Regions from separate parts of the Paenibacillus sp. J22P277 genome, predicted to be linked through region 3. Evidence: a T-box and tRNA genes for the amino acid it is inferred to sense, from the RefSeq annotation. Region 3 holds a T-box; the other regions hold tRNA genes.

Region 1 (5,435 bases), on a different contig from region 3:
ACGCAAAATCGATTATGGGCATTATGAGCCTTGCGATTAGTTCAGGGACTGAAGTCACGATAAGCGCGGAAGGTTCGGATGCCGACCAAGCTGTAACCGCTTTAGTCAACCTGGTCAGCAAGGAAGAGCTCGAGAACCAATAATGGCGAAATTACGGCCCATTCGAGGCTGTAATTTTGATACGAGGAAACTCCCTAACGGGGGTTTTTTCTGTTTGTAGGCGGGGATGCGATAATTCTTCCCGGACAACCGCAACATCGCGGAGGAATGGCGCGTCTTACATAACAAGAACACCTATTTTTGGCAAAAAGGGGCGAAGAAAATGAAGATGAAACCGAAATGGGCGTTGGTGCCGGCATTGGCGCTGGCGGTAGGGGTGGGCGCGATGTTTGGCGGGGCAGGACATGGCAGCAAGCCGGTATACGCGGTCGACAACGGCGCGCTCGTGCAGAAGAGCACGATTACGGTCTCGGGCAGCGGCAAGATCGACGCGGCGCCGGACGTGGCGTACTTGAGCGTGGCGGTGGAAGCGAGAGCGGCATCGGCCAAAGAGGCGCAGTCGAAGAATGCGGCCCAATTCACGGGGCTGACGAAGCTGCTGTACGACACGTACAAGGTCGCGACGAAGGACGTCAAGACGACGGGCTTCACCGTACAGCCGGAATACGAGTACAATAGCAAAGACGGCACCAGCAAGATCAAAGACTACTTGGCGGTGCATAACATCCAGGTGACGACCCGGGACTTGAACGGAATCGGCAAGCTGCTCGACGATTTGTCCGCATCTGGCGCGAACCGCGTGGACGGCGTTCAGTTCGATACGGAGAAGCAGGACCAATACGAGCTGCAGGCGCTCGACAAAGCGATGGCGAACGCCAAAGCAAAAGCCGAGACGCTGGCAAAATCAGCGGGCAAGCAAGTGAAGGGCGTCTTCACCATCACGCAAAATAGCGCCAACAGCGGACCGATCTTCATCGGTAAAGGCGAAATGGCAGCGCCGGCGGCGGATGCGACGGGCAGCGCCCCGAGCACGAGCGTGCAAACCGGCGAAATTACCGTGACCACGGACATCACCGTCGTCTACGAGATGCAATAACAACAAAGAAGGCAGACCAGCCTCCGGCTTCGGAGGAAGGTCTGCCTTTGTGTTTGCAGGATTACGCGAGGGATTTGCGGTCGTCATTGACGTTCAATCCCCGTTGCTCGATCGCATGTTCGATCAAAGAGATAAACTCTTCGGAGAGATGCATGGCTTTCGCTTCGTGGTACACTTCGATCAGATGAGAATCGCTAAGCGGCCGCAGTAAGAGTGACCTGTCCTGCATCGGCAAGAACAGGTTTTGCGTATCGGGTTCTGGGGAAGCATGCTGATATTTAGGTTCGAACGTTGGCGCGTATGGCGTAAATGCATTGCCCGAGTCATGAGGTCGAATGAAATTTCGCACGCTTGCGAACGGTTTCGTAAGTTTCATGCGTGTGCAACTCCGTTTTATAGATTTCAATACGTAGCCTAAGTGAAGGAGGATATGGAATCATTTAGTACATATTAACATGATTTTAAGGCATCGTCCTTAACGGTTCACCTGATTGAATAGTACTTGACAAATTGAGTTGGTTGTGAATCTGAATATAGACGCGCGGATGGAATATACGGCCTACAAAGAAAAAAGAGCGCTAACCCTTAGAGGGTTAACGCTCTTTGCAATGCAAGAGGCGAATCTTACAGCTTCTCGATCACTTTGTCGACGAGACCGTACGCGGCGGCTTCGGCAGCGGACATGAAGTAATCGCGGTCGGTATCGCGCTCGATTTTCTCAAGCGTCTGGCCGGTGCGTTCCACGAGGATGCGATTCAGCGTGTCGCGCGTCTTGAGAATATGCTTCGCGCGGATCTCGATGTCGCTGGCTTGGCCTTGCGCGCCGCCGAGCGGCTGATGGATCATGACTTCGCTGTTCGGCAGGGCGTAACGTTTGCCCTTCGCGCCGGCGGCGAGCAGGAAAGCGCCCATCGAGGCGGCCATGCCGACGCAGATCGTCGAAACTTCCGGTTTAATGAAATTCATGGTATCGAATATGGCAAGACCTGCCGAGACGGAACCGCCAGGACTGTTAATGTAGATCGAGATGTCTTTCTCGGGATCGTCGGCGGCAAGGAACAGCAGCTGCGCGATAATGGAGTTGGCGACCATGTCGTTGACAGGCGTACCGAGGAATACAATCCGATCCTTCAGCAAACGGGAGTAAATGTCGTAAGCGCGTTCTCCGCGGTTGCTCTGCTCAATAACCATAGGCACGAAATTCATCGATTCCATCGTAATTCCCTCCTAATGCAAAATGGGTTGAGATAGTGGCGACTTGTGTAAAAACATCATAACGGATTCGTTCACAAAAGTCAAAGAAGGTCAGAATATATAGTCAGGGAAGGTCAAAAAACCGGCGAATCGCTTGATAACCGGGCAATGCGAGGTTACTTTGCAGCGGATTTGGAGATGCTGTTTGAGGGACATTCGGCTTAAGCAAAAAAGGACCTTCCGTTGTCGGAAGGCCCTTCGTTATATAGTCGAGCTTATTAAAATTAATGGCGCGCCCGCGAGGAATTGAACCTCGATCTCAGGCTCCGGAGGCCTACGTCATATCCATTGGACCACGGGCGCGTTTGTGACAGCAAATATGATTATAGGGGAATCCGAGGAGAAAAGCAAGGCGTCATTGCAAAATAATATTGTGTAAATCGTGACGGTAATCGTTTTCATTCCGGAAATCGACCTTGCCCCCTCCTGTCGAATGGGTTACAATAGTGGTGGGACTTAAAACGATCATATGGGACGTTTTATGTCCACGTTGATTGACCAGGATTGACCCATGCTCTTCTGTAACAGGAGTTGATGTTGAAAGATGCACTCGCTCATCGCCATACAACAGCAGCTTCTGCCGGATTTGCTCGTCGTCATGCGCAAACGATACCTCATCCTCCGTCAAGTGATGCTCTCGGACATGATCGGAAGACGTTCGCTCGCCGCATCGCTGGAAATGACGGAACGCGTGCTCCGCGCCGAGACGGACTTCCTGAAATCGCAGGAGCTGCTGATCATCGATGCCGCCGGCATGCGGATCAGCGAAGCGGGCAAACGCCTGCTGGACGAAATGGAGCCGTTCTACAAAGCGATGTTCGGCTTATCGGAGCTGGAAGAGAAGATCCGCAAGCATTTCGGCTTGAAGCAAGTGGTTATCGTCTCGGGCGATTCGGACGAATCTCCGGCAACGGGCAGAGAGCTTGGAAGAGCAGGCTGCAGCGTGCTAAGGAAAGATATGAAGGCAAATGACGTCATCGCCGTAACGGGCGGATCGACGCTTGCGCAAGTCGCGAACCAGCTGACGTCCCAGACGCCGCTGAGAAGCAATTTGTTCGTGCCGGCGCGCGGGGGGCTCGGGGAAAGCTTGGACTATCAGGCCAACACGATCGCTTCCACGATGGCCAAGCGAACCGGCGCGCAGTACAGGATGCTTCACGTGCCCGACCATTTGGGCGAAGAAGCGTACAACTCCTTGATGCAGGAACCGAACGTCCGGGAGATCGTGGAAGTGATTCGCGAAGCCCGCATCGTCGTTCACGGCATCGGAGACGCTATGGTGATGGCAAGGCGCAGACGCGTCGACGCGGCGGTCGTGGAAGCCATGAAGGCGGAAGGCGCGCTCGCGGAGTCGTTCGGGTATTATTTCGACCGGCACGGCGAAGTCGTCCACAAGATGCTGACCGCGGGTTTGCGGCTCGAGGACATCATGGAGACCGAGGTCGTGATCGCGATCGCTGGCGGACGAAGCAAAGGCGAGGCCATCGCGGCCGTGATGCGTTTCGGCCATGACGACGTGCTCGTGACGGATGAAGCGGCCGCGCTTGAGATCGCGGCGATTATCGAGAAGGAATCGCAGTAATGCAGCAACGTGATCTTGACGAATCGGAGGGCAGCCCCGCCGGCTTCCCTTCGGTCCTCGTCTTGAGATAAATGAAATCATGTCTAGGAGGAAACAAAAATGGTAAAAGTTGGTATTAACGGATTTGGTCGCATCGGTCGTAACGTATTCCGCGCAGCCCTGAACAACCCGGATGTTCAAATCGTCGCAGTCAACGATCTGACGGACACGAACACGCTGGCCCACCTGCTTAAATACGACACGACGCACGGCAAGCTTGACGGCACGGTCGAAGCCAAAGAAGGCGCGCTGGTCGTGAACGGACGCGAAATCAAAGTTTTTGCTGAACGCAACCCTGAGAACCTTCCATGGGCATCCGTAGGCGCGGAAATCGTCGTTGAATCCACGGGTATCTTCACGGCGAAAGAAAAAGCCGAGCTTCACTTGAAAGGCGGCGCGAAGAAAGTCATCATCTCCGCACCAGCTTCCAACGAAGACATCACGATCGTCATGGGCGTTAACGAAGACAAATACGATTCAGCTGCCCACACGATTATCTCCAACGCATCTTGCACGACGAACTGTCTGGCTCCATTCGCAAAAGTGCTTAACGACAAATTCGGTATCGTAAAAGGCATGATGACGACCATTCACTCGTACACGAACGATCAATCCGTACTTGACGTTCCTCATAAAGATCTGCGCCGCGCTCGCGCTGCCGCAGAAAACATCATTCCTTCCTCCACGGGCGCTGCAAAAGCAGTATCCCTTGTACTGCCTGAGCTGAAAGGCAAATTGAACGGCATGGCTATGCGCGTACCTACGCCTAACGTTTCGGTAACCGACCTGGTTGCCGAGCTGAAAGTCAACGTTACGGTCGAAGAAGTGAACGCAGCGCTGAAAGACGCTTCCGAAACTTCCCTTAAAGGCATCTTGAACTACTCCGAAGAGCCGCTTGTATCGAGCGACTACAACCACGACCCTGCTTCCTCCACGATCGATGCACTGTCGACGATGGTCGTTGAAGGCAACATGGTCAAAGTCATCTCCTGGTACGACAACGAGTGGGGCTACTCCAACCGCGTCGTCGACCTGGCTGCATATATCGCATCGAAAGGTCTGTAAGAGGGACCATCCCCCTAAGTCCCCCTTGCAAAGGGGGATTCCAAGGGTTCCCCTCTGGACACCCGATGTTGGCGAAGGAGCTACTGATGTAGCTCCTTCGCGGTGGTTTACGGGGGCCCGCCATACGCCCTTGATGCTTCGCCCTGCGGGGGCGTAAGCTTTCATTTCGGCGCTCCCGTGCGACTGGAAGGTCAAGAGACCGTGAAGGTTGTTCGCGGGGCTGGGATGGCCGCATCGGCGCTTCGCTGATGCTTGGGAAGGGCGTATGGCGGTTCCCTATTGGAACCTGGACGGCCACGATGCGCTGCGGCATCACGGAGCCATTGATAGGATGGTGCCTGCGGCACCGCAATGTAAGAACACGGCGCCTGCGGCGCCTTACACATAGAGAAATAGACC
Region 2 (5,435 bases), 310 kb from region 3:
GTGAGGATAAAATAAGGCACGCGTTAAACGTGCCTTATCGGTAATGGAGTTTGGATTGTCGGCGGAGCCTTAAGCGACTGCCGTCTCGGTCTTGCTGTTGTCGAGCAGGAACTTGATCGTTTTGCGCAGGACCAGATCTTCTTTGATGTTGTCAAGGTTGCCGTTTGCTTCGAAAATCTCGCGCAGTTCAGCGGCAGGACGGTTGTATTGACCGGAAAGGTTCTCAAGCTCTTCGTTCAAGTCTTCATCGCCCACCGTAATGCCTTCGATTTTGGCGATTTGTTCCAGAACGAGGTTGTTGCGAACGCGTTTCTCGGCATCGCTGCGCATTTGACCGCGAAGCGCCGCTTCGTCTTGGCCGGAGAACTGGTAGTACAGTTCCATATTCATGCCTTGCGTGCGAAGACGGTTCTCGAAGTCGCGCAGCATGAAGGTCGTTTCGGACTCGATCATCGCTTCCGGAATGTCGACCACGGCCACTTCAGCCGCTTTCTCGACGACGGCCGCTTCGCGCGCGGATTCGTTTTCTTTAACTTTGCGCTCGGACAATTTTGTCTTCAGATCGGCTTTGTACTCGTCAAGCGTATCGAACTCGCTTACGTCCTTGGCGAACTCGTCGTCAAGCGCAGGCAGGTTCTTGCGTTTGATTTCATGCAGCTTCACTTTGAACACGGCTGCTTTGCCGGCAAGGTTCTCGGCATGGTAAGTCTCGGGGAACGTGACTTCGATGTCTTTGAAATCGCCGATTTGCATGCCTACGACTTGTTCTTCGAAGCCGGGAATGAACGAACCGGAACCGAGCTCCAGGGAATGGCGCTCGCTTTTGCCGCCTTCGAACGCTTCGCCGTCGACGTAACCGTCGAAGTCGATGACCGTGATGTCGCCAGTCTCCGCCGCGCCTTCTTCAAGGACCGTAAGCTCGGCATGGCGCTGTTGCAGACGGTTCAGCTCGGCAGCAACTTCTTCTTCCGTGACTTCCGCTTCGGCCGCAGGCACTTCAAGGCCTTTGTACTCGCCAAGCTCGACTTCAGGCTTGACCGTTACTTTAGCGGTGTACTTGAACGTCTGGCCTTTCGCGAATTGCTCGACGTCGATCTCCGGACGGTCCACCGGGAATACGCCGGTTTCTTTCAGCGCTTCCGAGTAGGTGTCCGGAAGCAGGATGTCGATCGCGTCTTGGTACAGGCTTTCGATGCCGAAACGGGCTTCGAAAATGCTCCGCGGCACTTTGCCTTTGCGGAAACCGGGAACGTTTACTTTCTGAACGACCTTCTTGAATGCTTTGTCGATCGCTTCGTTAACTTGTCCTGCTTCAACTTCAACGTTGATCGAGACAAGATTCTTGTCTATTTTTTCCCATGTTGCTGTCATGTTATGCTTTCCCCTCCAAATTAAATAACGCTTCTGCGTCAGATCTTACCCGTAATAAACCATTCTATTATACTCAACAATCAAACGAATATCAAGACTTGCCCCCGTCATCCTCCAAACGCAATTGCACGATTTGGCGAAGCGTCCTGCAAGCCTGTTCGTACCGGAAGCGGAGGGCGTCCGTAATGCCGTATGTATCCCGGACTTCGTCGTCGTTGACCCGTCCGTAAAGCGATAATTCCAATACTTGGTGAAGCGCGGCCGAGTAGCTGTCCACCGTCTCGTCGTCGTCGTTCTGCAGCCGTTCGTACGCCGTCGTGCCGTAAATGCATTGGAGGCACTCTTTCCATAACTCGCGCGCGAAATGAGGCAGGGACACCTCGATCACTTCGGTCACGGACTCTACCCGTTCGACGACTCTGGTCACGACCGGCGGGAATTCTTCCATGGAAAGCGGGGTCGCTTCGATCTCCAGCTCCACGAACTCGCCCATCCGCTCGAGACCGACCGTCCCCGTCACGCCCCGCTTCTTCAGGCATTGCAGCGCTTTGAACTGCAGCTCCGGATGAAGCTCCGCGCTCGTCAGCCAGTTCAGGATGACCTCGTCGACGCCCGGATGCGTCAAATACGCCGCGCGTTCCAGCGCGAGCAGCTGCTGGTCCGCCACGGGATGATGCTGCATGATATAGAGCACCTGCTGCACGTAATCCTCGTCGTACTCCGGCGGGGCGAGCGCCCGTTCGCGGAGCGCGTCCTCGTTGTCTTCGTCTTCTATGTATGCGGTCGTGCCATTTCCCGTGCTCTCGTAACCGGGGAAGGCGACGTCAAGCCAGGTCAGCAGATTGCTCCACTCTTCGTAATGCCGCTTCTCCTCGCCTTGGCAATGGAGCAAAAAGCGCAGCAGATCCTTCGCTTCTCCGTACTGCTCGGACTCCAAAAGCCGGGTGAGATGATTTTGGTACTGGTCGAGCATATTAGGAAATAAGTAAACGTTCTCTCTATTGTCATCGTGGGAAGAATTGGACGTCGTAATAGAATCACCGCCTTGTTTGCCGTACTGCCCGCCGGCCTGATGTTCGGGTAGAGTTCGATTATAACACTCCATGCCGTTCATTTCCATTTTGGCCGAAGCCGATTTTTTTGAAACATGAATGCCGCTATTTTAATAGAGTCGCATGAGCCATGGCGCGGACCGACGAATACAATGAAGATTATGGGTTGCAATTTTAAAATGCCCATGCTATATTATTTCCTACGTGTCCCAGTAGCTCAGTTGGATAGAGCACACGCCTTCTAAGCGTGTTGTCGGGGGTTCGAATCCCTCCTGGGACGCCATTTCATTGGCTTCCGGACACGCGGTCGGCAGCACGAAATATCCGAATCGAACCATCCTCCCGAACGCTCGGCGACATGCCGGCGTTCGGGATTTTTTTGTTTTGCGTTAAGAATGCGAAGCCATGCGTTTAAATAAAAAGGGATCGCCGCAATATAAGGGAATGCCGTCTTTGCTCAAGCAAGCCATATTCTTTTGAAGGAGTGATCCCGCATGACGCAGCAACAGCCCAAACGTCCGACATCCTTTCCCCCGCAGCACCAGAATAGGCAGCCCGGTCTCGAAAGCGAGATGAATCCGCGGCCGCAATTTCAATCGGAAGCGTACAAGCCCGCCGGCAAGCTCGCCGGCAAGGTAGCCGCGATTACCGGCGGCGACAGCGGCATCGGCCGCGCCGTCGCCCTCATGTACGCCAAGGAAGGCGCGGACGTCGCGATCATGTACCTCGACGAGCATGACGATGCCGGGGATATTCAAGAACTCGTCGAAGCGCTCGGCCGCAAATGCCTCACGATCGCCGGCGATATCGGCGATCCCGCCTTTTGCAAAGACGCCGTCGAGAAGATCGCCGACAAGCTCGGCGGGCTCGACATCGTCGTGAACAACGCCGCGGAGCAGCACCCGCAGGATAAAATCGAACAAATCACGCCGCAGCAGCTGGAACGCACGTTCAAGACGAACATCTTCGGCATGTTCTATGTCACGCAAGCCGCCATGCCTCACCTGAAGAAAGGCTCGGCCATCATTAATACCGCATCCATCACGGCCTATCGCGGGAGCCCGACGCTGTTGGATTATTCCTCGACGAAAGGCGCGATCGTCGCTTTCACCCGCTCGCTTGCGATGAATCTCGCGGAGCAGGGCATTCGGGTCAACGCGGTGGCGCCCGGACCGATCTGGACGCCGCTCATTCCGTCGACGTTCGACGCCCAGCAGGTCGCCCAATTCGGCGCGGACACGCCGATGAAGCGGGCGGGACAGCCGGACGAGCTGGCTCCGGCATACGTCTATCTGGCCTGCGGCGACTCCTCCTATATGAGCGGGCAGGTGCTTCACGTCAACGGCGGCGAAATCGTCAACGGCTGATAGACGCACGAAAGCCGGGACCCCTTCATGCAAGCGGCATGGAGGCGTTCCCGGCTTTTTCAGATTCGCTTGAGCAGCCGCGCGATGGAACGGTCCGCTTCGCGGAGGACGTTCCGTTTGTCGACCGTCTTCACCTTACCCCGCTCCACGACAAGCTTGCCGTCAACCCACACGTAGGCTACGCTGCTTCTCGACGCTGCGTAGACGATCCGCGAGTACGGATCCGCGTCATAGGAAGGAAACGTATGGAAATCCTCCAAGTCGAGCAGCACGGCGTCCGCCTTCTTGCCCGGCTCGATGCTGCCGATCAAATGATCCAGTCCCAGCGTCCTCGCGCCGCCGATCGTGGCCATGCGCAGCACCGTCCGGGCGTTCATCGCTTCCGGACCGCAGCGGGCTTTGTGCAGCAGCGCGGTCAAGCGCATCTCCTGAAACATATCCAATGTGTTGTTGCAGGGCGCCCCGTCCGCGCCGATGCCCATCTCGATCCCCTGCTCCAGCAGCTCCGGCACGAGCGCCACGCCCGACGCCAGCTTCAGGTTGGAGCCCGGGCAATGCGTCATACGCGTCCCCGTCCGCCGCAAAATATCGCGCTCTTCGTCGTCCAGCCAGATGCAATGGGCTAGCACGAGCCGGGGAGACGTCAACCCGATATGATCCAAATAGACGACGTTGCGCATCCCGCGCTGCCGCATGACGAGATCGATCTCTTCCCGGTTCTCCGCCGCGTGCGTATGCACGAGCACGTTATGCTTCGCCGAGAGGTCCCTCACTTCCTTCAGCAGGCGTTCCGAGCAGGAGACGACGAAACGCGGGCTGTACGCGTATCGGATGCGGCCGCCGTCGTAGCCGTGCCATTTCTCGAGCAGCGCGGTGCTCTCGGCCACGGATCGGTCCGTCTCCTCCTGCAGCCCGGCCGGCACGTCGCCGCCGGCGTCCATCATCACTTTGCCGGAGATCGCCCGGATCCCGCCGGCCGCGAGCGCTTGAAAGGCGAAATCCGTATGGCTGACCGTCTCCATGTCGAGAATCGTCGTCGTCCCGCTCCGCAGCAGCTCGCCGATGCCGAGCATCGCCGAATAGTAGACGGATTCCTCGTCGTGCGCCGCTTCAAGCGGCCAGATGCGCGTCCGCAGCCAATCCATGAGCGCCATGTCGTCGGCCCGTCCGCGAAATAGCGTCTGACAGAGGTGAATATGCGTCTGGACGAAGCCGGGCAGCAGCAGCTTCCCCTTGGCCTCGACGACCGTGGTCGCCGCCGCGTCGTACTCCGTAATCCGTCCCCCGGCGGAAACGATGATATCATCCTTGAACATGACGTCACCGGTCACTATCTCGTCCTTTTCGTTCATCGTGACGATCGTCGCGTTACGCAACAGCGTCATTCCCATTGGGCAGCCCTCGCTTCCTCCGCAAGACATGCTAGCATCTTGTCAAGTATGCTCACATTGTAACATGGAAGCAAGTGAAGAAGATTGAACATTCGAAAAATTTATGACCCGTCCAATAGGCGCCGAATATCGCCCCGCACGCCGGGGTACGACAGCACCTGATCCTTGAACGTCTCCCGCTCGCCCCAATCCGTCTTCATCGTCGGCGTATCGAACAGCTCGTCGGTCATGTCCGCGAACGCTTGGTGCAGGCT
Region 3 (5,435 bases):
CGAGGAGAATGATGACGGGATATCGCGTCACGAACCGTCCCCAGCGAAGCGAGAGGGTGTGCTTGTTCGTCTCGGTCGGCGGCGTTCGAAACGCTCTGGATTTCTTGGCGGGGCTGATGCGATGGCCGGCCATGCCGATAAAAGCCGGGATCAAATTAATGGCGATCAGCACGGCGATCAACACGGTAAACGAAGCCGCCAGACCCATGATCGTAAGGAACGGAACGCCGGTGACGGACAAGCCGGCCAGCGCGATAATGACCGTAAGGCCGGCGAAGACGACCGCGCTTCCCGCCGTTGCGACGGAGCGGCCGATCGATTCCTCGAGCTCCATCCCGTCGGCAAGCTGCTGGCGATGCCGCGATACGATGAACAAGGCGTAGTCGATTCCGACCGCGAGTCCGAGCATGATCGCCAATATGGTGGCGGTAGAGGTCATCGGCACGAATCTGGACACGAAAAAGACGCACATGATGCCGATTCCGACGCCGACGATGGCAGTCAGGATCGGCAGTCCGGCCGCCAGCAGCGAGGCGAACGTGAACGCGAGAATCGCGAACGCGACGAATACGCCGATCGCCTCGGGCACGGGACTGGTCTCGAAGTCCGTCAGCTGCACGGAGCCTCCGAACTCGGTCTGAACGCCGGCATCGCGAGCCGCTTGCGCGCTCTCGACGACGTGCGCCTTGGATTCTTTCGTGACTTTCTGCGCGTCGGCTTGATAGATGACGTCCGCATAGCCGATCGTCCCGTCTTGACTGATCGTTTTCGTGGAGAAGGGATCGACGACGGCGAGGACCGCCTTGTCTGCGGCCGCCTCCTTAAGCGTTGCTTGAATCGCTTGCTGCACTTCGGGCGTCTGCAAGGTTTTCCCTTCCGGCGCGGCGAAGATCAATCGTACGCTCCCGCCGTTCGCGCTGGGAAATTCCTTGCTCAACAAATCGATGGCAACCTGCGCTTTCGTCCCCGGAATCGAGAATTCGCTGCTTGTTGCCCCTTTAAAGGCAAGACCGATGACAACGGCCGCGATCAAGATGACGATCCATCCGATCACGACCCCGCGACGACTGCGGTAAGACCACTTTCCTAAGCGATAAAGATACCTGGCCATGCGCTGCTCCTTTGAACTTCGAGATGGATTAACGAACACAAGGCCGCGTGGCCTTATATGCTTCATTATACGCGAATTGTTGCCGCAAACCGAATCAGCGCGCGGGCGCGTCGTTTCCTGTGCTTCGAATTTTATAAACAAGTGGATTATGGAGACTTTCAATTGCTCTGCGCCCATGATTTCCGGAAAACGGGAGATACGCCTGCGGCGCTGGATGGAGAGATGGACTATCATTTAGAGACCTGAAAGAGTAGTAGTAAAAACTTGTAGTTGGACTAAAACGGAGTAGTTGGCTGACGGCAACTGCTCCGTTTTTGTTTATCTCGAGGGGTGGATAAGTTCCAATTATGTTAATATGAGGTTAATTTAAATTTCTTATCATAATTGTAAGCGTTGGCTTCGTTTTGCTAATTAGGGATCGGAGATGAAATTATGCAAGAGATGAAAGATAGAAAGTTTCAGTTCTGGTTTTACCGGGTGAATCATGGTGAACTCCTTATTCGAAGTCCAAGAAACAAAGAAAACATGAAGAATGTTGATATCGTGTTTTTTAATATTAGATACGTTGAATTACCACGTTTTCTTAATGAGATTATGCTTGATAAAGCAACAGACGAAGAGTTCCTTTACTTAAAGAACAGACTAGATTTTTCTTTTATAGAGACAGAAGTAACAGTAATTGTCTCAAGAGGTATACGATATTTCATTGTAGCCACCTCTTCAAAAATAATTGAGAACGGATTAGATATATTTGAACTTCCTTTTGAAAAGTTAGGATTATTAATGGAGTAACTTACAGGAAAGAGATTTGGATACTGGCGAACGTACATGAGAATCCAACGAAAGTTGGATTATGATTAATCCTAGCTAACGGGCAGGTGAATAGTTTGAATAATAACAATCATGACCATAGGCTCTGTGGTGCAGTAGCAGAAGGGGATGTCCGGTACGTGAAAATATTACTGTCAAACGGACTTAACCCTAATTTCGTTTGTGAAAACAGTAAATACTCTTTATTAAATATAGCTGTGGAAAATGAAGAGTTGGAAATCATTGAACTGTTGCTTCATAGTGGAGCAGATATTAATTTTAGAAGCTATGCTGGGTGGACGCCTCTGCATGTAGCTGTAGATAATTCCATTGATGGGACAATTCAAACAGATGGCAGCCTAGGTGACGAACCAACGGATATAATTCAGTATCTGTTGAAACATGGCGCAGATAAAAATATCTTAGAATGTAACGGTAAAACCCCATTGGATATTGCAAAAGATTGTCAATCACAAAAAATAATTAAATTTTAAACGAAAAACTAAACGCTCAATCATTTACATTCAAAATTAAAAACAATTAAATCGAGGTGAGGTTATAGTGAGTTTAGATGAGGATATAACGATTTGTAATTATAATTCGGAGTGGTCTAATTGGTATGCGGATGAAGCCTCTTTGTTGCTTTCGGTTTTTGGTCCTGATGTTTTCATTGAACACTTTGGCAGCACATCTGTCCCTGGTTTAGCTGCAAAGCCAATAGTAGACATACTCGTTGGCATTTCTAATTTCCCGCACATCCCCACATCACAATCCGAACAACTTGCAAAATTGTGCTATGAGTGTCTCGGGACAGCAGGCGTTCCAGACCGAATATATCTACGCAAGCGCGGCGTGCGCTCATTTAACTTAGCGATCACGCAATTTAAATCGGACTTGTGGAATGACAATCTGATTTTCAGGGATTACTTGCGGGAAAATCCTATTGAAGCTAGTCATTATGCCGAACGCAAGTTAAGCGCTTACGAAAAAGGTTTTCGTACATTGTTGGCCTATTCAGATTACAAATCAGCATTCATTTTGAAACTTCTTAATCGTGCAAAGGACACGACCGGCAATTAAAGCGATTACGTCGTGTAATCTCTTGCGTCGGTCAGTGTGCATGTGATAAAGTAAATCTCAAGAAAATATTGGAAACATTAATGAACGGGACAGTACGCGATGCCGCGCAGTCCAAGCGAGCCGGGTTGGTGAAAGCCGGTACGCGCGGATCGGGGAAACGGACCCGGGAAATGATTGGCCGAACCGCGCGTCGCCGGACGACGCAGTAGGCCCATCCGGTCACTGACCGTTATCAGCAACGAGTGACCGGGCAATTTGTCCGGTACTTAGAGTGGCACCACGGGAAGCTGCAGGCTCTCGTCTCTTTGGAGACGGGGGTCTTTTTTGTATTCTCGGGTACGAGTAAACGAACATGGACCATGAAAGGAAGGATGAGCCTTATGCAAACGTATAAGAACAAGATCGCCGTCAAACTTTCCGCGTTGTTGCCCCAGGTGAAAGAGACAGAAATACTCGCACTGATGGAATATCCAAGCAACAAGGAGCAGGGCGATCTATCGCTGCCTTGTTTTAAATTAAGCCGTCAACTCCGCCGGGCGCCTCAGGTGATCGCCGAGGACCTGAAACAGCGTTTCCACCTTGCAGGCGTCGGAAGAGTCGAAGCCGTGTCCGGCTATCTTAATTTCCATTTGGATATCGCGCATGTCGCCGCAACGGTCATCGGTGAAATTATAGCGCAGGGCGACAGATACGGTACGCGCCCCATAGGCAACGGGAAAACCGTACTCATCGATTTCTCCTCGCCTAATATCGCCAAACCATTCCATATCGCCCATCTGAGATCCACGGTAATTGGGAACGCGCTGTATCGGATTCATGAATTTATGGGGTATGCCTGCGTCGGCATCAATCATCTCGGCGATTGGGGGACTCAATTCGGCAAGCTTATCGTCGCTTATCGATTGTGGGGGAATGAGCAGACGGTGGAGGAGGGCGGAATCGACGAGCTTTTCCGTCTGTACGTTCGGTTTCACGAAGAAGCCGATCTTGACCCTTCGCTGAATGATGAAGCCCGCGCCTGGTTCGCCAAGATGGAGCAGGGCGACTTGGAAGCTTTGGCGCTGTGGCAGTCGTTCGTTGACATCAGTTTGCAGGCGTTTAAGCGCATCTATGACTTATTGGGCATTTCTTTCGATTCCTATGCAGGTGAAAGTTTCTACAACGATAAGATGGCTGCCGTCGTAGACGAACTGAAGGCGAAAGGGCTCCTCGAAGAAGACAACGGTGCATCGCTTGTCAGGCTGGAAGAATTCGGTATGGCGCCAGCGCTTATCCTGAAGCAGGACGGCAGCTCGTTGTACCATACGCGGGATATCGCCGCAGCTTTTTACAGGAAACGCACATATGATTTCGCAAAAGCGATTTACGTGACGGATTATGCGCAAAATTTGCATTTTCAACAGTGGTTTAAAGTTATCGAACTGATGGGCTATACATGGGCTGCGGATTTGGTCCATGTCGCCTTCGGCCGCGTCAGCCTGGAAGGAATGAGCCTTTCGACGCGAAAAGGCAACATCGTGAAACTGGAGGATGTACTGAATCAGGCTATCGAGAAAACGAAAGCCATCATGGTACAGCGGAATCCTGACCTTGCACAGCTTGATGAAACCGCGAGACAGGTCGGCGTCGGTGCCGTTGTCTTCAGTGATTTGAGCGCGAACCGCATCAAAGATATCGCGTTCTCTTGGGATGACATGCTCAACTTCGAAGGTGAAACCGGACCGTACATGCAATACGCATATGCCCGCGCGTCCAGCATTCTGGCGAAAGCTGACGGAGCAAAGAAGAATTCGTGGATGGGGACGATGAATAGAGGTGATTTGGCGGAACCCGCGTCAACGATGCAAGTAAATGAGTATGCCAATCACCTCGCTGACAACGCTTCACACGCACTCTTGATCGAACTCTCGCTGTTCAGCGAACGTATCGAGCTTGCGATGAACAAGCTGGAACCGTCAATCGTGACCCGTTATCTCCTCGACGTTGCACAAGCGTTCAACCGGTTCTATCACGATTGTCCGATCCTTTCCGATAAGGTGACCGCAGCGCAGCGCGAAGCCCGCCTTGCTTTGGTGCACTGCGTCCGTATCGTGCTTAAGAGAGGCTTATATCTGATCGGTATCGAGGCGCCGGAGCAAATGTAGCGCACTATAGCCAGCTACAAGTAAGGAGTAATACAGCAGCGGCAGCCTAGGAGTTTCTCGTCCCAGGCTGCTGCTGTTCCACCTTTAATTTCAGGTCATCGCTTATTTTCCGGAGCGCGCTGCGATTCGACAAACCGCGCGGATCCCATCCATCCGGCGAATGCTCCTGAAGCGGCGAGTACCCCCAAGATAACGAAAGCCGCGCCCAGGATTTGAATGACGGATACGGGAGTCCCGGTAAAGAATGACACCAGCATGGTCACGACAGGGACAAGATTGAAAAATAGCGA

The links. A T-box is a leader RNA that pairs with one kind of tRNA and senses whether it is charged. The one in region 3 lies ahead of argS (arginine--tRNA ligase), so its partner is inferred to be a tRNA-Arg.
Region 1: it has a tRNA-Arg gene. The T-box ahead of argS (arginine--tRNA ligase) is inferred to sense a tRNA for this amino acid. The anticodon was not compared.
Region 2: it has a tRNA-Arg gene. The T-box ahead of argS (arginine--tRNA ligase) is inferred to sense a tRNA for this amino acid. The anticodon was not compared.

Annotation. Positions count from the first base shown of each region.
Region 1 is NZ_JBXENS010000002.1:957,733-963,167, reverse strand. Features, by position in the region: gene AC50YL_RS08915 (HPr family phosphocarrier protein) at 1-143, shown strand, start outside; gene AC50YL_RS08910 (SIMPL domain-containing protein) at 323-1,096, shown strand; gene AC50YL_RS08905 (sporulation histidine kinase inhibitor Sda) at 1,158-1,472, opposite strand; gene clpP (ATP-dependent Clp endopeptidase proteolytic subunit ClpP) at 1,721-2,302, opposite strand; tRNA gene AC50YL_RS08895 (tRNA-Arg) at 2,579-2,653, opposite strand; gene AC50YL_RS08890 (sugar-binding transcriptional regulator) at 2,895-3,932, shown strand; gene gap (type I glyceraldehyde-3-phosphate dehydrogenase) at 4,032-5,036, shown strand.
Region 2 is NZ_JBXENS010000006.1:50,920-56,354, forward strand. Features, by position in the region: gene tig (trigger factor) at 70-1,371, opposite strand; gene AC50YL_RS21165 (hypothetical protein) at 1,463-2,263, opposite strand; tRNA gene AC50YL_RS21170 (tRNA-Arg) at 2,630-2,706, shown strand; gene AC50YL_RS21175 (SDR family oxidoreductase) at 2,918-3,790, shown strand; gene AC50YL_RS21180 (5'-deoxyadenosine deaminase) at 3,850-5,181, opposite strand; gene AC50YL_RS21185 (hypothetical protein) at 5,283-5,435, opposite strand, start outside.
Region 3 is NZ_JBXENS010000006.1:363,852-369,286, reverse strand. Features, by position in the region: gene AC50YL_RS22505 (MMPL family transporter) at 1-1,111, opposite strand, end outside; gene AC50YL_RS22500 (DUF3238 domain-containing protein) at 1,139-1,357, shown strand; gene AC50YL_RS22495 (hypothetical protein) at 1,544-1,903, shown strand; gene AC50YL_RS22490 (ankyrin repeat domain-containing protein) at 1,990-2,415, shown strand; gene AC50YL_RS22485 (GrpB family protein) at 2,483-3,001, shown strand; T-box leader at 3,073-3,309, shown strand; gene argS (arginine--tRNA ligase) at 3,382-5,145, shown strand; gene AC50YL_RS22475 (DMT family transporter) at 5,241-5,435, opposite strand, start outside.